DNA from 3 places in the Candidatus Rhodoblastus alkanivorans genome. Region 1 is predicted to be linked to each of the others. Evidence: predicted binding sites of a transcription regulator. Region 1 holds the regulator's gene; each other region holds the start of a gene.
What was found. The regulator LexA, encoded in region 1, represses DNA repair genes until DNA is damaged. The targets are predictions, from matches to a motif close to TGTTCNNNNTGTGTTCNG.
Positions count from the first base shown of each region.

Region 2: recA (recombinase RecA) is a predicted target of LexA. The motif match lies at 4,409-4,426, and genes of this name have one in related genera.
Region 3: radA (DNA repair protein RadA) is a predicted target of LexA. The motif match lies at 4,046-4,063, and genes of this name have one in related genera.

Region 1 is NZ_JAIVFP010000001.1:2,241,284-2,248,568, forward strand. Features, by position in the region: gene gltX (glutamate--tRNA ligase) at 1-979, opposite strand, end outside; gene K2U94_RS10545 (ComEC/Rec2 family competence protein) at 1,094-3,358, shown strand; gene cynS (cyanase) at 3,368-3,856, opposite strand; gene lexA (transcriptional repressor LexA) at 4,101-4,805, opposite strand; gene K2U94_RS10560 (helix-turn-helix domain-containing protein) at 5,169-5,621, opposite strand; gene K2U94_RS10565 (hypothetical protein) at 5,917-7,285, shown strand, end outside.
Region 2 is NZ_JAIVFP010000001.1:2,938,910-2,946,194, reverse strand. Features, by position in the region: gene K2U94_RS13570 (AAA family ATPase) at 1-441, shown strand, start outside; gene alaS (alanine--tRNA ligase) at 460-3,114, opposite strand; gene recA (recombinase RecA) at 3,273-4,349, opposite strand; gene K2U94_RS13555 (glycosyltransferase) at 4,681-7,164, opposite strand.
Region 3 is NZ_JAIVFP010000001.1:2,693,007-2,700,291, reverse strand. Features, by position in the region: gene K2U94_RS12445 (SDR family NAD(P)-dependent oxidoreductase) at 1-56, opposite strand, end outside; gene purF (amidophosphoribosyltransferase) at 78-1,559, opposite strand; gene K2U94_RS12435 (CvpA family protein) at 1,739-2,479, opposite strand; gene radA (DNA repair protein RadA) at 2,605-4,023, opposite strand; gene rpsF (30S ribosomal protein S6) at 4,408-4,842, shown strand; gene rpsR (30S ribosomal protein S18) at 4,842-5,090, shown strand; gene K2U94_RS12415 (hypothetical protein) at 5,237-6,229, shown strand; gene rplI (50S ribosomal protein L9) at 6,266-6,829, shown strand; gene K2U94_RS12405 (replicative DNA helicase) at 7,119-7,285, shown strand, end outside.

The sequences.
Region 1 (7,285 bases):
AAGCGGAATCGTCCATAGCCCGCATGTAATGGCCGTTCATGTTTTCGAGCTTCGCATAGTCGAACCGCGCGGGCGAGCGATGCACCTGGGCGAGCGAAAAGGCCTCGGTCAGCTCGTCGGTCGAGAAAAACTCGCGGTCGCCCTGGCTCCAGCCGAGACGGGCCAGATAATTGCGCAGGGCTTCCGGCAGATAGCCCAAGGCGCGATAGGCGTCCACGCCGAGGGCGCCGTGGCGCTTGGACATTTTCGCGCCGTCTGGCCCGTGAATGAGGGGGATATGGGCGAAGGCGGGAATGTCCCAGCCCATCGCCTGATAGATGTGGGTCTGGCGCGCGGCGTTGGTCAGATGGTCGTCGCCGCGGATGATCTGGGTCACGCCCATGTCGTGGTCGTCCACCACCACCGCGAGCATATAGGTCGGCGTGCCGTCGGAGCGCAGCAGGATGAGGTCGTCGAGGTCCTTGTTGGGGAAGGTGACAATTCCCTGGACCTTGTCCTCGATGATCGTTTCGCCCTCGCGCGGCGCCTTGAGGCGGACCACCGGCTTGCGGCCTTGCGCGATCGCGTCGCTTTCGGCTTCGGTGCCGCCGAGGTCGCGCCAGCGCCCATCATAGCGCGGCGGGCGGCCCTCCTTGCGTGCGAGTTCGCGCATCTCGTCGAGCTCTTCCGGCGTCGCGTAGCATTTATAGGCCGCGCCCCTGGCGAGCATTTCCTCGGCGACCTCGCGATGGCGTCCCGCGCGCGCGAACTGGTAGATGGTCTCGCCATCCCAGTCGAGGCCGAGCCATTTCATCCCGTCGATGATCGCGGCGATCGCCGAATCTGTCGAGCGTTCGCGGTCGGTATCCTCGATTCGCAGCAGCATCCTGCCGCCGGTCTGGCGGGCGAGGAGCCAGTTGAAGAGAGCGGTGCGCGCGCCGCCGATGTGGAGATAGCCAGTGGGCGAGGGTGCGAAACGCGTGACGACGGAATGAGACATTGCGATGAAACCTGAGGCGGCGCGGGGAATGGCCGAGGGAGAGGCCAAGGGAGTGGTCTTGCCGCAGCGCGTTCGTGTAGCATGGGCTTCGTCGCCAGAAAAAGGGGCAATCGCATGGCGTCCGCTCCCAAGGGGCTGACGGACAGGGTTGGTAGCCTTGCGGCGCTGCGCCTCTCGCCCGGCGCCGCGCTCGCCGCCCTGCGCCTGTATTTTGCCGCCGCTTTGGAGCAGGAATGGGATCTGCGCCGGCCTTTCCTGTGGTTGCCGGCGGCGGCGGGCGCCGGCGCGATCTATTATCTCGTCGCGCCGACCGAGCCGGTTCTTTGGGTCGTCGGGGCGACGGCGGTTCTGTTTGCTGCGCTGGCTTTTCTTGCGCACGAGCAGCGTACGCTTTCGGCCGTGTTTGTCATCCTCGCGGCGCTGGCCGCGGGCGAGTTCTCCGGTGGCTGGCGCGCGGCGCGGGTGGATGCGCCAGTGCTGGATCGCATTTACATCGGTGAGCTTGCCGGCTTCGTCGAAGAGGTCGATTTCCGGCCCCAGGGCGCGCGTTTCCTGCTGCGCGTCACCGAGGCCGAGCGTCTCGCGCCGGAGCAGACGCCTTATCGCGTGCGCTTGACCATGCGCGGCGTTCCTGCTTTCGCCGCGGGAGATTTCCTGACCATCAAGGCGCGGCTGCTGCCGCCGGCGCGCGCGGCGCTGCCGGGCGGCTATGATTTTGCGCGCGACGCTTATTTTCAGCGCATCGGCGCCGTCGGCAATGTGCTGGGCAAGGCGGAGGCTCTTCCCGCGCCCCGGACGGCGGACTGGCGGCCGCGCCTCTATGCGGCGGTGGACCGCGCGCGCAACGCGCTGGCGTTGAGGGTCTATGATCGCATAGGCGGCGACAATGGCGCGATCGCCGCCGCGATGGTCACCGGCAAGCGCGACCTCCTTTCGGAAGCGGCGCGGGAAACCATCGCCAAGGCGGGGATTTTTCATATCATCACCATTTCCGGCGTCCAGATGACCCTGGTCGCGGGCATCTTCTTCGTCGGCTTTCGCGGTTTTCTGGCGCTCTTCCCCGCTCTCGCGCTGAACTATCCGATCAAGAAATGGTCGGCCGCGCTCGCCATGCTCGGGGCGCTGGCCTATGGCCTGTTCACCGGCTCGCGCGTCGGCTCGGAACGCGCTTTGTTCATGACCCTGATTCTGCTCGGCGCGGTCATCGCCGAACGGCCGGCGCTTTCCATGCGCAATCTCGCTTTCGCGGCGCTGGCGGTGATCGCTTGGGAGCCGGAGGCGCTGCTTGGCGCGAGTTTCCAGCTATCCTTCGCGGCCGTCGCCGCGCTGATTGCGGTTTACGAATCGCGCGGCGCGGCGAGCGGGAGGCCAAATCCCGCGCCCAAGGCGGTCGGGACCGAGGCCGAGCGCGAAGCGCGGGGGCTCGCCGACCATATGGGGGAAATCAGCCGCCTGCGCGTGTTCGGCGCACTGGCCGCCACCTTCTGCGCGACCTCCGCGACGGCCTCTTTCATGGCCTATGACTTTCATGAATTGAATCCCTATGTGCTCATCGGCAATCCGCTGACGCTCGCGATGATCGAGCTTTTCGCGGTGCCGGCGGCGTTGCTCGGCGCGTTGCTCGCGCCTTTCGGCGCGGACGGTTTGGTTTGGTCCTATCTCGGCGCGGGCGTCGGCATGATCATGACGATCGCGCGTTGGATCGGGTCGGCGCCGGGCGCGACTATCGCCCTGCCGGCTTTCGCGCCCTGGTCGATCGCCTGCCTGACGCTCGCGGTTCTCTCCGCCGTCTTGTGGCGGACGCGGCTGATGAAGCTTACGGCGCTGCCGCTGGTCGGCCTGGGCCTGTTGGGGGCGGCGAGCGGACAGCGCTTCGATCTCGCCGTGGCGCCGACCGGGGAATATGCGGCTTTGCGCGACGCCGGAGGGCGCCTCGCGCTTCTCGGCAAAAGGCGCGATTCCTTTGCCGCCGAACAATGGCTGCGCGCCGACGCCGACCTGCGCCCGGCGTCCGAAGCCGAAGCCGCCGGCCGTTGCGACACGCTCGGTTGCGTCGGCGTAATGCGCAATGGCGAAGCGGCGGCCCTGGTGCTCGACGGCGAAGCCTTCCATGAGGATTGCGCCCGGGCGCAGGTCGTCATTTCGCCGCTCTATGCGCCGAGCTATTGCACGCCAAAAATTCTGCTCGACCGCCGCAAGCTCCGGGAAACCGGGGCGGTGACACTGGCTTTCGGCCCGAAAGGCATGGAATGGCGCACAACCCGCGCGCCAGGCGAGGATCGCCCCTGGTCACGCGCGCCGCGCCGCCGGGCGCTTGCGCCATTGCGTCCCGCCGCCGCGCCGGAGTCGCCCGCGACGAAGGACGATTCGCGGGAATAGCGGGATTGATTATCCGTTCTTGGCGCCATTCGGCGGCACGCCGGGGCCGGCGCCGTAATATTTGTAGGGCAGGAATTTGCCGGACATGGAAATCTTGACCCGGTCGCCCTTGGGGTCGGGCTGGCGCTCGATCGCCATGTCGAAATCGATCGCCGACATGATGCCGTCGCCGAATTCCTCCTGGATCAGTTCCTTCATCGCCGGTCCATTGACCATGAGCAGTTCGTAAAAGCGATAGAGCAGGGGGTCGGTCGGCGGCATCGGCGAATTCTGGCCGCGCATCGGAACCTCGGTCAGCATCCGCTCTTCCGACTTGGTCAGGCCGAGAAAAGCGGCAGACTTGGCCGCGAGCGCCTCGGGAAGGCGCATCTGGCCGAGCAGCGCGCCGACGATCAGCACATCCGCCATTTCGCCGGTCGCTTCGACGATCTGCTGCCATGTCAGGCGTTTTTCGCGCTTGATGTCGAGAATGCGTTCGGTGAGTTGATCGCGGGTCATGCGCATACTCCTTTGCCAGGGACAAAACGCCTTCACAGAGGTTAAGCGTCAATTCCCCGGCCCGCCAGAGAACTGAGCTCAAAATTTGTCCATGGAATAACGCCAGAAATTCAGCGCAGCGACCCTTCCGGCTGTCACTGCGACCGTGAGCTAAAGGCGCGACGGGAAACAATTAACCATCTAACATATTGAAATAATGCATGAGTTTCTTCGTCGCTTTTCCCGTCGTCCGCGAAAACTCCGCTCAATATTTGCGCACGAGGCTCACCAGCTTGCCCTGGATGCGGACCCGGTCCGGCCCAAAGATCCGCGTTTCATAGGCCGGATTGGCGGCTTCCAGCGCGATCGAGGCGCCGCGCTTGCGCAAGCGCTTCAAGGTCGCCTCCTCGTCGTCGATCAAGGCGACCACGATTTCACCCGACTCGGCGGATTCCTGCTTCTTGATGACCACCGTGTCGCCGTCGAGAATGCCGGCCTCGATCATCGAATCGCCCCGGACTTCGAGCGCGTAATGTTCGCCGTTGGACAACAGGTCCGGGGGGAGGGCGATGCTGTGGGACCGTGTTTGCAGCGCCGATATCGGCGTGCCGGCCGCGATGCGGCCCATGACGGGGATGGCGACGTTCTGGCTCGAATCGGAGGGGTCGCCCGCGACGACTGGCCGGGTCTTGCCGAGATTGCCTTCGATGACGCTTGGCGCGAAACGTCCGCCGCGCGGCGCCGCCGGGGTTGACGACTCGGGCAGCCGCAAAACTTCCAGCGCCCGGGCGCGATTTGGCAGGCGCCGGATGAAGCCGCGCTCCTCCAGCGCCATGATGAGGCGATGAATGCCGGACTTCGAGCGCAGGTCGAGCGCGTCCTTCATTTCGTCGAAGGATGGAGGCACGCCGGTCTCTTTCAGGCGCTCATGAATATAACGAAGCAATTCGCTTTGTTTCCTGGTCAGCATGGCCGCGCCCTGTCTAATCTTGCCGCATCCGGCGTTGCTTTGGCGCTTCAGAATCACGCCAATACAAATCATGAACGGAAGATAGATGTTCGCGCTTGGTTCTGCAATCGAAAAGATGTGAGATGGTTGCTGCTGGAGCGCGTAAAATTAATTGCAAATCCCGGAATTCGGTAATTGCACGCCGGGACTCGAAAATCTCTTTAATAACAACCTTGTAGGTGTGTAGTGTTCGCCAAACCGGATTGGCGAACACTCGGCTGATTTTCCGTATGTGCGATGCTGTTGATTTTTCTATACATTTTCAAAAAGGATTGGCGAACATGCTACGCCAAATCCCACGATTGGCGAACATTTTGCCGAACATCAACCGGTCTTGGTTTCGCGGCGCCCAAACGAAAGGTGCGAGACGAAGGGACCGAACGCGCCTTCTGCCCGAAAGCGATCATATCGGGCCTCCAAATCGGCTGTCATTCGGGCCGCCAGTGTTAATGCCTTTTCGCGCTCGTGCTGAGGCGTCTCAGGCCCCAAAGATGGCATAAGGCCAAGCTCAATAAGCGATCCGCAAACAGCGTCATAAAGATCGGAATGGTGCGGTCGAAAGTCGCCATATATAAAATAGTCCGCGTCTATGCGCAACAAATGTGCCAGACGCAAGAAAAAATCGGCAGGAATACGGTTTTCACCATTTATGTAATTCTGAACAGTGCGATACGAAATCCCTAATTTCTCCGAAATTAGTTTCATTGAGACTCGCTTTTTCTTTATCACGGCGCGTAGCGCCTCCGCCAGTCTGGCATCGTCGTAGTCGCTTGCCATATACCGAAATGTGCGTTATTCTGAACAAAATGCACCGAAATAAGACATTAGGCGGCGCAATGCCCAAAATCGTTCGCACCCTCCCTCTCGTAATTACAATTGCCGGGTCAGACGATCTGTATCAGACCGTCCGCGCGGCATTAGTCGCGCGAAATTCCAGCCTCAATGCTTGGTGTAATGCAGCCGGCGTTAACAGGCAAACCGCGGAAAAGGCGTTGAAAGGAGCACGCCACAGCCGACGTGCGGACGAACTTCGTCAGCGTCTCCTTGCAGAACTGTTCCCCGAGAAAGTAGCGTGAGGGACTTCCTTCCCATCGCCGTCATCGCCGACGCAGCAGCCATATCGAGCCGGGCGATTGAACGCGCCATCATGCGGGCCAGCAAGAACCCGTCGGCGACTTGGAACGGCGCGCGCTTGGTTGTCCGGGAAGTCGCCGGGCGCGGCGGCCGCGGCGGGCGTCAATACGAAGTCAAAGTCGATAGCCTGCCCGCCTACATTCAAGAGCGTTTAAAGCGTGTTTCAACCGCGGTTGCAGCTCCAGCGCCCGGCGACATTACGCGAATAGAGCGCGACATTCGCTACGACCTGGTCATGCGGGTTGTTACCCATCCTAAGGGGTCGGAAGGGAGGGCGAAAGCGGCACGCGAAGAGGCGCAACGACGACTCCTTAACCCGCGCACCGGCCGGATGGAATATGTTTCCGTCGCCACGATCATGCGTTGGGTCAAACGCCATGAAGACCAAGCTGAAGCCGGTTTGGCGCGGCGAAAGCGTTCGGACGCAGGCCAAAAGCGTGTCATCCTAACCCAAAAATGGGACAGCTCCGTTCCTTTTGACGATGAAGTCAAGAAACGCATCGCCTCTGAATTGCGGCTTTACATCCGGGGAGAGCACAAGAACCTGGCTTCCTTCGGCCACATCCGCCTGATGGCTGAGCGGAAACTCATAGAGCTTAGCCGCGCCGCCGGCTTTCAAGCATCGGCCGACATTTGCGCGTTGCCCGACAATTTCATCAAGGCGGAACGGATCGCGCGCAAAGCCGGCGTCTTCCTCCGCGATCGCAAGGCGTTCCAAGACGATTTGCCGGGCATTCTTCGCGGCGTGAGCGGCTTGGCGCCGTGCGACGTGATCTACGGCGACGTGCATAGCGCCGACGTGCTCTTGCCCAAAATTGAGGGTTTCCAACGTCACGCGAAATTTATCGCATGGTTCGACGCGGGGACCCAAAGGGCGTGGCTCGATGTCGTCATCCTGGAGGAAGGCAAAGGCGTAACCAACGCCCACGTCATCGAGAGCTTTCTGCGCATGGCCACGGCCTGGGGGATGCCGGGAACGCTCTACCTCGACAACGGGTCCGAATATAATTGGGCCGAATTCGTCGACGACGCAATGAAGCTTCTCGGCCACAGGGTCGTTTTCGGCCGCGAAAGCAATGTCGTGAACGCCAAGCCGTATAACGCCCGCGCCAAGGAAATCGAGGGCTTTTTCGGCCGGTTTGAACGGCATTATCTGGCGCAAATCCCCGGCTGGGTCGGCGGCGACCGGATGAAGTCGAAAACCTCGAATGTCGGGAAGGCCCCGACACCATACGGCGGAGATTTCGGCCAATTCGTCAGGATGATCGAGGCACAACTCATAATTTATCATAATCGGCCCCAAAAGG
Region 2 (7,285 bases), 700 kb from region 1:
GAGTTCCACGTTTACGAGACGGGCGAAACGGTGCGCGCCACGCGGCGCCCGCTCGTCATCATCACTTCGAACAATGAGAAGGAACTCCCCGACGCCTTCCTGCGGCGGTGTTTCTTCCATTACATAAAATTTCCCGACAAGCCGACGATGGAGGCCATTGTCGCCGCGCATTTCCCAGGCCTGAAGAAAAATCTCGTCGAAGAGGCGTTGCGTCTGTTCTTCCAGATGCGCGAGGTTCCCGGCCTCAAGAAGAAGCCCTCAACCTCGGAATTGCTCGATTGGCTGAAGCTGCTGCTGAGCGAGGACATCACGCCCGAGCAATTGCGCGAGAGCGATACGTCCAAGCTCATTCCGCCGCTGCATGGCGCCCTGCTCAAGAACGAGCAGGACGTGCATCTGTTCGAGCGGCTCGCCTTCCTGCATCGTCGCGAGCATCGCTGATCCGGCGGCGAGACCTCGTCAGGAGGCGGCGCGCTGCTCCAGCATTTCGGCGATGGCCGCGAGCGCCTGGTCCGCCGCGGCGCCGTCTGGGCCGCCGGCCTGCGCCATGTCTGGCCGTCCGCCGCCGCCCTTGCCGCCGAGCTTCTCCGACGCAAGGCGCACGAAGTCGACGGCGTTGAATTTCTTGGTCAGGTCGGGGGTGACGCCGACGACGACGCCAGCGCGGCCGTCTTCGGCGACGCCGATGATGGCGACAACGCCCGAGCCGATCGACTGCTTCGCCTCATCGGCCAGCGACTTGAGATCTTTCATCTCGACGCCCGAAATCGCCCGCGAGAAAAGCTTCACGCCCGCGATTTCTTGAATGGGCTGTTCGCTCGCGGCGCCGCCGCCCATAGCAAGCTTCTTGCGGGCCTCGGCCAGTTCGCGCTCAAGCTTCTTGCGCTCTTCCAGAAGCGCCGACAGCCGGTCGGCGGCGTCCTCCACGGGCGCTCGCAGCAGGCCGGACAGATCGTGCAGGACCCGCGCCTCGGCGTTGAGATGGCGGCGCGCCGCCTCTCCCGTCTTGGCCTCGATGCGTTGCACGCCGGCCGCGACCGCGCTGCGGCCGACGATCGACACCAGACCGATGTCTCCGGTGCGCGAAACATGGACACCGCCGCACAATTCGATCGAGAAGGGGTGGCGGGCGCCGGCTCCCATGGAAACGACGCGAACCTCGTCGCCGTATTTTTCCCCGAACAATGCGCGCGCGCCGGACGTGATCGCCTCATCCACCGCCATAAGGCGGGTCGCGACGGGGGCGTTTTCAAGAATTACGCGATTGGCGATGTCCTCGACCTCCGCCAGCTCCTGGTCGGTGACCGGCTTGGGATGGGCGAAGTCGAAGCGCAGCCGGTCCGGCGCCACCAGCGAGCCTTTTTGCGCCACATGGTCGCCGAGAACTTCGCGCAGCGCCTCATGCAGCAGGTGGGTCGCGGAATGGTTGGCGCGGATCGCCGTGCGGCGCTCGTGATCGACTTCGAGTTCGAGCGCCATGCCGTTTTTGACCTCGCCCTGTTCGACGACGACGTCGTGGACAAAAAGATCGCCGACCTTTTTCACGGTGTTCTCGACGCGAATCCGGGTCGCCCCTGCGCGAAGAATTCCCGTGTCGCCGACCTGACCTCCCGATTCCGCATAAAACGGCGTCTGGTTGAGGACGAGAAAACCCTTCTCGCCGGCTCTCAGCGTGTCCTGTTCGACGCCGTCGCGCAGCAAAGCGACGACAATGCCTTCGGCGCTTTCGGCCTCGTAGCCGAGAAATTCCGTCGCGCCGACCTTGTCCTTAATCGCGAACCAGACGGATTCGGTGGCGGCTTCGCCGGAGCCGGTCCAGGCCTTGCGGGCCTCGGCGCGCTGGCGCGCCATGGCGGTGTCGAAACGATCCTTGTCCACGCCGATTTTTCGCGCGCGAAGTGCCTCCTGGGTGAGGTCGAGCGGGAAGCCATAGGTGTCGTAAAGCTTGAACGCGACGTCGCCGGAGAGGTTCTGGCCTTCATGGAGGTTCCGGGATTCCTCGTCCAGGATGGCGAGGCCGCGCGTGAGCGTCACCCGGAAGCGGGTCTCTTCGAGTTTCAGCGTTTCCTCGATCAGCGCCTGGGCGCGCCCGAGTTCGGGAAAGGCGGCGCCCATTTCGCGCACGAGAGCGGGAACGAGGCGCCACATCAGCGGATCGCGGGCGCCGAGCATCTGGGCGTGGCGCATGGCGCGGCGCATGATGCGGCGCAAAACATAGCCGCGGCCCTCGTTCGCCGGCAGGACGCCGTCCGCGACCAGGAAAGCCGAGGCGCGGAGATGGTCGGCGATGATGCGATGGCTGGCCTGCATCGGCCCGTCGGGATCGACGCCTGTGGCGTCGGCGACGGCGCGGATCAAGGCGCGGAACAGGTCGATATCGAAATTGGAATGGACGCCCTGCATCAGCGCGGCGATGCGTTCGAGGCCCATGCCGGTGTCGATCGAAGGGCGCGGCAGGGGAATGCGCTCGCCCGGCGCGACCTGCTCATATTGCATGAAGACGAGATTCCAGAATTCCAGGAAACGGTCGCCGTCCTCGTCCGGGCTGCCGGGCGGACCGCCGCGCAGGGCCTCGCCCTGGTCATAGAAGATTTCGGAGCAGGGGCCGCAGGGGCCGGTCTCGCCCATCGACCAGAAATTGTCGCTCGACGCGATACGAATGATCCGGTCGTCCGAAAAGCCCGCGATCTTTTTCCATAGGCCGAAGGCTTCGTTGTCGTCGTGATAGACCGTGACCAGCAACCGGTCCCTGGGCAGGCCGAATTCCTTGATGATCAGGTCCCAGGCGAGCAGGATCGCCTGCTCTTTGAAATAATCTCCGAAGGAGAAGTTTCCGAGCATTTCGAAGAAAGTATGGTGCCGGGCGGTATAGCCGACATTGTCGAGATCGTTGTGCTTGCCGCCCGCGCGCACGCATTTCTGCGACGAGGTGGCGCGGACGTAATCACGCTTTTCCGCGCCGGTAAAGACATTCTTGAACGGAACCATCCCGGCGTTGGTGAACATCAGCGTCGGGTCGTTGCGCGGCACCAGCGACGAGGACTGGACAACCGAATGGCCGTTTCTGACGAAATAATCGAGAAAAGTGGACCGGATTTCGTTGACGCCGCTCATGGAATACTCTCGATCTACCGCCTCGTTCCGCGCTCGCCCCTCATTGCCACGACAAATCCAGGGCGGAGCGGGCGAAAATATCTATAGGCAGGCCAAGGGTCTGTCGAGAGCGGCGGCCGATTTATCTTCGCTCCGGCGATTTCGCGCAGAGCGACTCGTCAGGAATCGTGATCGTCGGCGCCGGGCTCGACATTGTCGAGAATGCGCTCCGCGATCAGGCCCGCGTTCTCGCGGATGGTCTGCTCGATCCGGGCGGCGGCCTCCGGATTCGCTTTCAAAAAAGTCTTGGCGTTTTCGCGGCCCTGGCCAAGACGCTGGCTGTCGAAGGAGAACCACGCGCCGGATTTCTCGACCACGCCCGCCTTGACGCCCAGGTCGACCAATTCGCCGTATTTCGAGACGCCTTCGCCATACATGATGTCGAATTCGACCTGTTTAAAGGGCGGCGCGACCTTGTTCTTGACGACCTTGACGCGGGTCTGGTTGCCGATCACCTCCTCGCGGTCCTTGATCGCGCCGATACGGCGAATGTCGAGGCGCACCGAGGCATAGAACTTCAGGGCGTTGCCGCCGGTGGTGGTTTCCGGCGAGCCATACATCACGCCGATCTTCATGCGGATCTGGTTGATGAAGATCACCATGGTCCGCGACTTGGAGATCGAGGCGGTGAGCTTGCGCAGGGCCTGGCTCATGAGACGAGCTTGAAGGCCAGGTTGCACCTCGCCCATTTCGCCGTCGATCTCCGCGCGGGGCACGAGGGCGGCGACAGAATCCACCACGAGCACGTCGACGGCGCCGGAGCGGACCAAAGTGTCGGTGATTTCGAGAGCCTGTTCGCCGGTGTCGGGCTGCGAGATCAGCAGATCGTCGAGATGGACGCCGAGCTTGCGGGCGTAGACCGGGTCGAGCGCATGTTCGGCGTCCACGAAGGCGCAGACGCCGCCTTTCTTCTGCGCTTCGGCGATGGTGTGCAAAGCGAGCGTGGTCTTGCCGGAGGATTCCGGCCCAAAAATTTCGACGATGCGGCCGCGCGGCAGGCCGCCGACGCCGAGCGCGATGTCGAGCCCGAGCGAACCAGTGGGAATGGTTTCGATTTCCGTGACGGCCTGGTTCTTGCCCAGCCGCATGATCGACCCTTTGCCGAAGGCGCGTTCGATCTGAGCCAAAGCGGCGTCGAGAGCCTTGGTCTTGTCCACGGAGGTTCCTTCCACGAGGCGGAGATTCGCTTGCGACATCAGCTTCATCCTTTTGGCATGCCGGCGGCCCGCCGCGCAATCAGCTTGTAGGTTGCAAATGTACATGATTTGTTCTGCGGCGCAAGCGATTTTGCTCAAGATCGCAGAGCAATCTCTTCTTGCGGAGGATCGAATGTGCGGGGGCCTAGGATCAATCGGGTCAGGTATGGTGGCGCGCCATCCCTCATCCAGAATTCCATCGCGGAAACCTGACCTTCTCGCCCCTATTTCACTATAGCATGCTGTTCCCACGGCAGTTGCGCGCGCGGTGGAAAGGCCAAAGCGAAATCGCCTCCGCCGTGTGTCAGATTAGGGTTGTAGAACATTCAGATTAGTCGGATGAGAGCGGTCTGGGTCGAATAGCGCCAAAAAGCGCGTTGATCACAATGTCGAGCTTGGACGGATTGCAATACGCTTCCATGTAAGCAATTGCCTCGGCCCGTTTCTCCTTCCAGAGATTTTCGTCCTGCAATATCTGGAGGCAGGCCTGCGCGAATTCGCTGCCATCGTCCGTTACGGTCGCCGCGAGAGAACCGCCGAACGAGCCGTCGATTGCGACCTGCTCGCCAATGAGCCGGGAGGTTACCACAGGCAGTCCAAAGCTGAACGCCTCGTGAACCTTGAAGGGTACGCCAGCTGCGAAACGGGTCGGCGCGATGAAAACGCGAGCGCGCGCATATTCGTCGGTAAGGTCCTCGACATGGCCAACGAGCGTAACCCCGTCGCGAAGGAGCGGCTCAAGCGGCGTCTCTTCGCGCGTGTAGCCCGCAATGCGGAGCGATTCTGCCGGCCGAGCGGCGAGGATTTTCGGCCAAACATGGTCCAGAAACCAAACAAGGCTATCGTAATTCGGTGATTGCGCGTCCGCCAGCGATCCTACGAACAAGAGCCCGGATCGATCCTTGGCCGCCGTCGCCGTGGGACGATTTGCCATATAGTGACCGATGGTGTGGACTGTCTGAGTGAGGTTTTGCCTTAGGATGGCTGTTTCGTGCGCATTGACGGCAATGACGACGTCAGCAATCTTCGCTGGCTCCAACTCAGTAGCAAGCAGTTCGGCGAATTTCGGGCTGCTCGCGATTTCAACGTAACTTTCGAGTCGTTGCTCACGGGAAACATCGCGAACAGTATAAACAGCCTCCGTATCGTAAATAATAGTACCGCCCCCGCGCCTCCAGTTACGTAACACATCCTCATAGCGTGATATATTGTGTGGGCGCCCTATGTAAACCACGTCGTAGTGGCGGCGTTGTAGGATGTCATCAAGTTTGGAGTGTGCTGGGCCGTACCAAATATTAAGATACTTAAACCCGATTGGTAAAATGTCGTCTTCTATTTGGTGGCAAGCAAAAATATCGACGTCGAATCTTTTGAGCAATTCACGCACGACAAGTTCTGCGCGTCCGTAGCCCGACCCCAGTCGCTGCGAGGGAATGCGATCTTCAATGAATAAGACGCTGAGGCGATTGGTGTCATACCGAACGGGGCAGGCGGGCGCGTGCGCGATCTCTGGTCTTTTGTCCAGGAAATCCTTGTGCCTCTGCGCGAAGATTGGCTGGTTTCGCTCCATCAATTCGACCGAGGCGCGAGGTCTTTCCGCTGAGAACGCGCCATATTCGAGATGATAGACTCGAACGTCAGGATACACCCTCGAGCGTCTTCCAGCCCGCCACAACCGGAGCGATAAATCAGTTTCCTCATAGTAGCCGGGTGAAAAGCACTCGTCGAATCCGTTAAATTCACGGAATTCCGCAGCCGATATGCAAAAGAAACATCCTGCGACATAATCAACGTCGCGTGGATAAGCATAAGCATAACGCGTCGGCGGTTCGTCGCGGAAATATCCTTGAGCTACCCCGTCTCGCCAAACACCCGATCCCAGGTCCTGAAAGGCGCCGTCGAACTGGAGGATCGCCGCTCCGAAGCAAGCCACCTCGGATTTGTCCCGTTGAACGGCCTCGTACAAGCGCACAAACACATCCGCTTCAAGTTCCATGTCGTTATTGAGGAAAATGAGATATTCGCCTCCGGCGACCGAAGCGCCAAGATTGCACGCGCGAGGAAAGCCTATGTTTGGCGTCACTCTTTTAAGGACGATGCCCTTTACATAGTCCTCGATGTGCGCTGTTTCGTCGCTGGAGCCATTGTCGACAACGACGACCTCGATCTCCAGGGCCTTCTTTTCTTTCGAGTATCGAGCGGCATATTCGAGCAGCTCAAGAACTCTTATCGTATATCTAAAATTATTAAAGGCAGAAATAACAACAGAAAAGAACGGTTTCTCGACAGATGGAAATTCAATCGCGCCTTCCGTAAGTGCGCGAAAGACCGCAAGCTCACAGCGTTTCAGGTATAGAGCCTTGCCGTACTGCACGGGAATGGTCAGCGCGTCCAGCTTTTGGCCGGGCGACGCGCCTTGCGCGTTTCGGTCGGATGGATCGCCCTCGCTGGCGGGAGCATACGACGTTTGGTCGGGCGACGCGCCTTGCTCATTTAGGTCGGATGGATCGCCCTCGCTGGCGGGTGCAAACGACGTTTGGTCGTGATGGGCGGCGAGTGAGGCCACGCAATTGGCTCTGTATTGATGGCGCTTATCCCGATCGAGCGGATGGCGCCATACGGCCGCGAGGCGGATCGGCAACGGACTCCTGCCCCACGCGGCGCCCGTGACCGGTGTCTGGACCTGGGCCTCGAGGATTTCGAGATGTTGGCGGCGATGCTGACGACGCTTTTCACGGTTGAACGGATGACGGTATATGGATGCCAACCGGATCGCCAAGGCGCGCAGCTTCCAAGCTGTTGAGGTTTCTTGCATGTGATTTAATTCGTGTGCGAATTCTGCAACATAACGCCCTTCAGGCTAAACAATCGTCGAACGATCCTTTTCAAATGAGCTCGGGGCTGAAATGGTTTCCCAATGGGCGCCGACCTCAATA
Region 3 (7,285 bases), 450 kb from region 1:
CCCGACAGACTTTGGCCGGCGAGCGTCTTGTCGCCCGTCGAAGGCGTTTCCGACATGGAGGCGTCCTGTGTTGGCGATCAGCCGGTTTCGGCGAGCAGGGACAATTGGGCGCGAATATCCTTGCCGTTGAGGTCGGTCAAGGTCGTCGGATAGTCTCCGGTGAAGCAATGGTCGGTGAATTGCGGGCGCTGCGCATCGCGCCCGGCCTCGCCCATTGCCCGGTAAATGCCATCGACCGACAGGAAAGCCAGCGAATCCGCCCCGATCCAGGAGCGCATCTCTTCCAGGCTATGGGTCGCCGCCAGCAGCTTGTCGCGCTGCGGCGTGTCGATGCCGTAATAATCGGGATGGGTGATCGGCGGCGAGGAAATGCGGAAATGCACCTCCTTGGCGCCGGCGTCGCGCATCATCTGCACGATTTTTACCGAAGTGGTCCCGCGCACGATGGAATCGTCGAGCAGGATGATCCTTTTGCCCGCGACGACGGCGCGATTGGCGGAATGTTTCATCCGCACGCCGAGTTCGCGCACAGTCTGGGTCGGCTGGATGAAGGTGCGGCCGACATAATGGTTGCGGATGATGCCGAGTTCGAAGGGAATCCCGGAGGCGCGGGCGTAGCCGATCGCCGCCGGCACGCCGGAATCCGGCACGGGGACGACGACGTCGGCTTCGATCGGATTTTCGCGGGCGAGCTGGGCGCCCATTTCCTTGCGCACGTCATAGACCGCGCGGCCGTGGACGATGGAATCGGGACGGGCGAAATAGATATATTCGAAGATGCACGGCCGGGCCGTTTGCGGCGGGAAGGGCTTGATGCTCTCCAGGCCGTCCTCGGAAATCACGACGATCTCGCCATTTTCGACGTCGCGGATGAAATGGGCGCCGATGATGTCGAGGGCGCAGGTTTCCGAAGCCAGAATGTAATGGCCGTCGAGTTGACCGAGCACGAGCGGCCTGATGCCGAGCGGATCGCGCGCGCCGATCAGTATCTTGTTGCTGAGGGCGACGAAGGCATAGGCGCCTTCGAGCTGGCGCAGGGCCTCGATGAAGCGGTCCACCACCGCATGTTTGCGGCTGCGCGCGACCAGATGCAGGACAACCTCGGTGTCCGAAGTGGACTGATAGATCGCGCCGGCGCGGATCAGTTCGCGGCGCAAAGTGAGGCCGTTGGTGAGATTGCCGTTGTGGGCGACGGCGAAGCCGCCGGAATCGAGTTCCGCGAACAGCGGCTGGACGTTGCGGAGGATGGTTTCGCCGGTGGTCGAATAGCGGACGTGGCCGATGGCGCGGTCGCCGGGCAGGCGCTCGATGGTCGAGGCCTTGGAGAAAGTGTCGCCGACCATGCCCATGCGGCGCTCGGAATTGAAGCGTTTGCCGTCATAGGAGACGATGCCCGCCGCTTCCTGGCCGCGATGCTGAAGGGCGTGGAGGCCGAGCGCGGTGATCGCCGCCGCGTCGGGATGGCCGAAAATGCCGAAAACGCCGCATTCCTCGCGCAGGCGATCGGCGTCCGGATCGAAATCTGCGGTTATATCGGGGTCCGCGTCGCGGTCGTCCATGTTCTGGCTCCGTCTGCGCGCGAGCGCCGCGCGCGAAGGGTTTCGGGCTCAATAAACCTCACGACGACAAATGGAAAGCCTTTGCGGAAATTTCCACCACGGCATCGTGCGTTAAGCCGTCAAGCCATGCAAGGGACGGTCCGCGCCCGCGCCAGATCGCGCCGCCGGACTCGTGAATTTCAACGCCCGAGATTGAGGATGCTGTCGAGCTTCTGCTTGTCGGCGGGCGCGGGCGCGGGCTGCGCGGCGCCGGATTTTTCCGGGCGCCGCGGGGGCGAGGGGGGCGCCGGCGTGGCCTTGGGCTCGGAATCGTTCTCCGGCGGCGGAGCCTCGTCGCCGGCCGCGGGCTTCGGCTTCTTGAACTTCGCCAGCAGGCCGTCTGGATCGTCGGGCAGGAGCGACAGCAATTCGTTGCTGGTGGCCGTCAGCAGCGGCAGGCTGCGGGAATTAGCGAGCCATTGCTTGCGCAGGGTGGAAGTCGAGCTGGGGGTGGAAGTCGAGCTGGGGGTGGAATTGTTGGTTTCCGGCGCGAGCCAGTTGAAGAAGATGAAGGCGATGGCGCAGAGCAGGAGTCCACGCACGGCGCCGAACAGGAAGCCCAGCGAACGGTCGAGCGCGCCGATCCGCGAATCGAGAACGGCGTCGGAAATGCGGATCGTGATGAAGGACACGATGATCAGGGCGACGAAAAAGATCGCGGCGCCGGCGGCATAGGGGCGCAAAGCCGCCTTGCTGATATAGATCGGCGACGACGGATCGGCGAGCTTGGGAACGAGCAGCGGATAGAAATAGACCGCCGCCGCCGCCGCAGCACCCCAGGAGAGGATCGCCATGACCTCGCGGGTGAAGCCGCGAACCGTCGCGAGCAGGGCCGATATCAGGACGACGGCGATCAGACCCAGGTCAAGATAAGACGGCATGCGGCGCCTCGATGGGGGATGACGTTCTACCCGGACGGGGCCGGGTGTGGCGGAAGTTAGGGCGGGGCTCCGCCGTTTTTCTGAGCGCCAGCTTATAGCGAATGCGGCCTCCGGCGTCGATAGGCCTAACTGGCGGCGCGCGCGCGGGGCGCGACGCCGCCGCGCCCAAGGGCTGCGATGTCGGCGATGACCTCGCCGATGTGGCGCACCGGGCGCTGGGCGATCCCGGCGATCTTGCCGCCGGCCTCGCCTTCCTGCGGCCCCGGCGGCGCCGCGGCGCGGGCAAAGCCGAGCTTGGCGGCTTCCTTCAGCCTCGGATTGGCGTGCGGCGCCGGGCGGATCGCCCCCGACAGCCCGACTTCGCCGAAGAAAACCGTGTCATGGGGCAGGACGGCGCCGGTGAGCGAGGAAACCAGCGCGGCCGCGGCGGCGAGATCGGCGGCGGGTTCGGAAATTTTCACGCCGCCCGCGACATTGAGATAGATGTCGTGCTGGCCGAGGCGGACGCGGCCGTGGGTTTCCAGCACCGCGACGAGCATCGACAGGCGATTCGGGTCCCAGCCGACCACGGCGCGGCGCGGCGTGCCGAGCGCGCTCGGCGCGACCAGGGCCTGAATTTCGACCAGAACCGGCCGCGTCCCTTCCATCCCGGCGAAGACGGCGGCGCCCGGCGCCGAGCCGTCGCGGCCCGCGAGAAAGAGCGCGGAAGGATTGGCGACTTCCGACAGGCCGGCGCCGGTCATTTCGAACACCCCGATTTCGTCGGTCGGACCGAAGCGGTTCTTCACATTGCGCAGGATGCGGAAGTGATGGGCGCCGTCGCCCTCGAAGGAAGCGACCGCGTCCACCATATGCTCGACCACGCGCGGGCCGGCGATCTGGCCGTCCTTGGTGACATGGCCGACGAGAATCACGCAGGCGCCGGATAATTTGGCGTAGCGGATCAGGGCCTGGGCGGCGCAGCGCACCTGGGTCACCGTGCCGGGCGTCGCCTCGGCGGTTTCCGTCCACATGGTCTGGATCGAATCGATCACGACCAGGGCAGGGCGGCGACCCGCCGAAAGCGTGGCGATGATGTCCTCGACCGAGGTTTCCGCCGCCAGTTCGACCGGGGCGTCGCAAAGCCCGAGCCGTTCGGCGCGCAGCCGAACCTGCGCCGCAGCCTCCTCGCCGGAAATATAGACGACGCGCTCGCCGCGCCGGGCGAGCGCGGCGCAGGCCTGGATGAGCAGGGTCGATTTGCCGATGCCCGGCTCGCCGCCGATGAGCAGGACCGAGCCCGGCACGAAGCCGCCGCCGGTGACTCGGTCAAGCTCGGCCATGCCAGAGAGCAGGCGCGGCGCGGGCTTCGATTCGCCCGTCAGGCCTTCGAGCGCGAACACCCGGCCTTTGCGCGCGCCGCGCGCGGCCAGGGCGCCGATGCCGGCTGAGGGGGCCTCTTCGACTAATGTGTTCCATTCGTTGCAGGCTTCGCATTTGCCCTGCCAGCGCGAGGCGACGGCGCCGCAGTTCTGACAGATGAAGGACGTGCGCGGCTTGGCCAAGACGGGAATCCGGAATCGAGATGAGAACAATTAAAGAACATAAAACGGGCGCCAAGTCCAGCTTCTGCGCGTCGAGCATGTCCAGCTTTTGCGCGTCGAGATTGTGATCAGGATGGATTTCGAGCGCGTCGAATGGATGCGCTTTTCGCTTGATCTCCGGCGAAATCGCGTTATAAGGCGCGCTTCGTTCCCTGGCCGGGGGCTGAACGGAAGGGCTGTGCGCAGTCAGGCTTTGAGCCGTCTTCCCGTGTTCCCGCCTTCGAAATGTTCTATCGAGCGGTTGGCGCACGCCAGAGCGAGATGGGAAAAATCACCGTCGGGCCTTTCTCCGGGCTCGAAGGGCTCCGCGCCGGGGTGGACGAAAGCATAGAGAAAGGCAAGCCCATGGCTCTTTACGAGCACATTTACCTTGCTCGTCCGGATCTCACCGCCCAGCAGGCGGAGGCCCTGACCGAGCAGTTCAAGACGACCATCGCCAATCTTGGCGGCTCGGTCGGCAAGGTCGAATATTGGGGCGTCAAGTCCCTGGCCTATCGGATCAAGAAGAACCGCAAGGCGCATTTCACCCTCATCAATGTGGACGCTCCGGCGGCGGCTCTGGCCGAGGCCGAGCGCCAGTGGTCGATCAGCGAAGACGTGTTGCGCTTCATGACCGTTCGCGTCGAGGCCCTTGAAGACGGCCCCTCCGCCATGTTGCGCAAGCGCGACGACGACGACCGCGGCGACCGTGGCGATCGCGGCGATCGTCCGCCGCGCGGCCCGGGCGGGCGCCCGCCGCGCCCGCGCCGTGAAGAATCCGCCGAAGGAGGACAATTCTGATGACCGTCGCCGCCGCCGGACCCGCCCGCCGCCCGTTCTTCCGCCGCCGCAAGACCTGCCCGTTCAGCGGTCCCAATGCGCCGAAGATCGACTATAAGGACACCCGTCTTCTGTCGCGTTATATTTCCGAGCGCGGCAAGATCGTGCCCTCGCGCATCACCGCCGTCTCGGCCAAGAAGCAGCGTGAACTGGCCCAGGCCATCAAGCGCGCCCGCTTCCTCGGCCTGCTGCCTTACGTGATCGTCTGACGAAAGCGCCGCGGAAAAACTGACGCGGCGCCTTCACAAAGTTGGGGCAGGCTTTGACCTGCCTCTAACCGCCCCTCGCACGACCCCGACAAGCGGATGCCGGTATTCGGATCCAGGTCGTGCGCAGGAACACGGGACAGCTCGGGATGAATGACAACAATCCGCCGGCTACTTGGGCCGATCGGGCCGTGGGGGTCGGAGCCGGCCTCGCCAGCGCCCTTCTGTTCGTGGTTTCGAGCCGCGGCTCCAGCCTCGCGATGGCGCTCGCCTATTTCTCGCCGCTGCCCATGATCATCGGCGGCGCGGGCTTTTCCTTTCCCGGCGCTCTGTTCGGAGCGGCCGCCGGCGTGGCTCTGCTCGCCTTCGCCGCGCAACCGCCTTTCGCGCTCGCCTTTCTGTTCGGCTTCGCGACGCCCGCCCTCGTGCTCGCCGGCCTGATGCAGGTTCGTTTGCGCTCCCGCGACCCCAACCCGGCGGCGCAGCGCTTCGTCACGCCGGGCGAGATGCTGGCGGCGATCGTCGGCCTGGCGATCCTGGTCGCCGCTTTCGGCGTCGGCAGCCTGCTCGTCCATTATCACGGCTTCGAGCCGGCCATGAAAGCCGTGATGAAGCATTTCGCCCCGGCGCTCGACGAGGTCGTCAAAGGCCTTGCTCCGGTGTCGGACGATTTCGACGCCGTGGCGATCAAGCGGCTCGTGATCATGAGCGCGCCGGCGGGCGTCGCCGCCTCGCAGACATTGCTGCTCGCCGCCAATCTCTGGCTGGCCGCGCGCACCATCGAGATTTCCGGCCGGCTGCGTCGTCCCTGGCCCGACCTGCCGGAAAATGTCGTCCTGCCCCGCTTCGTCGCGCCGGTCTTCCTGATCGCCGCCGGCCTCGCCTTCAATGGCGGGTTCGTGGCGGTATTCGCGGGAATTGTCGCCGCCGCGAGCGGCTTCGGCCTCGCGCTCCATGGACTCGCCGCCCTGCACGGCCTCACCCGCGACGTTTCGCTGCGCAGCGCCTGGCTCGCGGCGCTCTATGCCGCCGTGGTCATCCTCGAGCCGTGGTCCGTAATCGTCCTCGCTGTGTTCGGCTTGGTGGAATCCGCCTTTTCGCTGCGCGCGCGCAAGGCGCGCCGAATGAAAACCCAAGGTTGAAATTACACAAACAACTGATCGAACGGAGATCGAACCATGGAAGTCATTCTGCTTGAACGCGTCGCCAAGCTCGGCCAGATGGGCGAGGTCGTCCGCGTCCGCGACGGCTACGCCCGCAATTTCCTGCTGCCGCGCCACAAGGCCCTGCGCGCCACCGAGGCCAACCGGAAGCAGTTCGAGAACCAGCGCGCGCAGCTCGAAGTCCGCAACCTCGAACGCAAGGGCGAGGCCCAGGGCGTGGCCGAGAAGCTGGACGGTCAGGTCTTCATCATCCTGCGCCAGGCGGGCGAATCAGGCCAGCTCTATGGCTCGGTCTCGACCCGCGACATCGCGGAAGCGGCGACGGCCGGCGGCTTCACCGTCGAGCGCCACCAGATCCTGCTCCACACCCCGATCAAGACCCTCGGCCTGCACAAGGCGCCGGTCCATCTGCACCCGGAGGTCGATGTCGAGATCGTCGTCAATGTCGCCCGCTCCAATGAGGAGGCCGAGCGCCAGGCCAAGGGCGAATCGGCGACCATCCGCGAGGAGACCTCGATGGCCGATCTCGGCCTCGAAGTCGGCGCGGCCCTGGCTGAAGCCGGCGACGTCGAGCTCTGATTTTCTGGCGAATTTCGTCAAAAATACCAGCCCGGCGGGCGCGATCCCGCCCGGCTTTTTTGCGCGTGGCGCCAGCGCCCGGGTCAAGCGAAATCCCCGTGATCGGCTAGGCCGTGTTCCGGCCGTGTGGATAACGAGGACGGCCCCGCGCCGCTAAAGATTTGTTTACCCTTTCGGCCCCGGTCCGTGGCACAAGATTTCAGCGATTGCGTATTCCGTCGCAACACTCCGATAATTCCCAACGATTCGTCGCGGCGGCCCGGCCGTCGCGACAGGAATGGCGCTTTTCATGGCCGCACTGGAAAAAAGAACCGACCGCGCCCTGATGGCGGTCGCCGCCCCCGAGGCTTCCGTCCGTATGCCGCCCGCAAATCTCGAGGCGGAACAGGCGCTGCTCGGCGCGATTCTCGTCAATAACGACGCCTTCGACCGCGTTTCCGACTTCCTCAGGCCCGA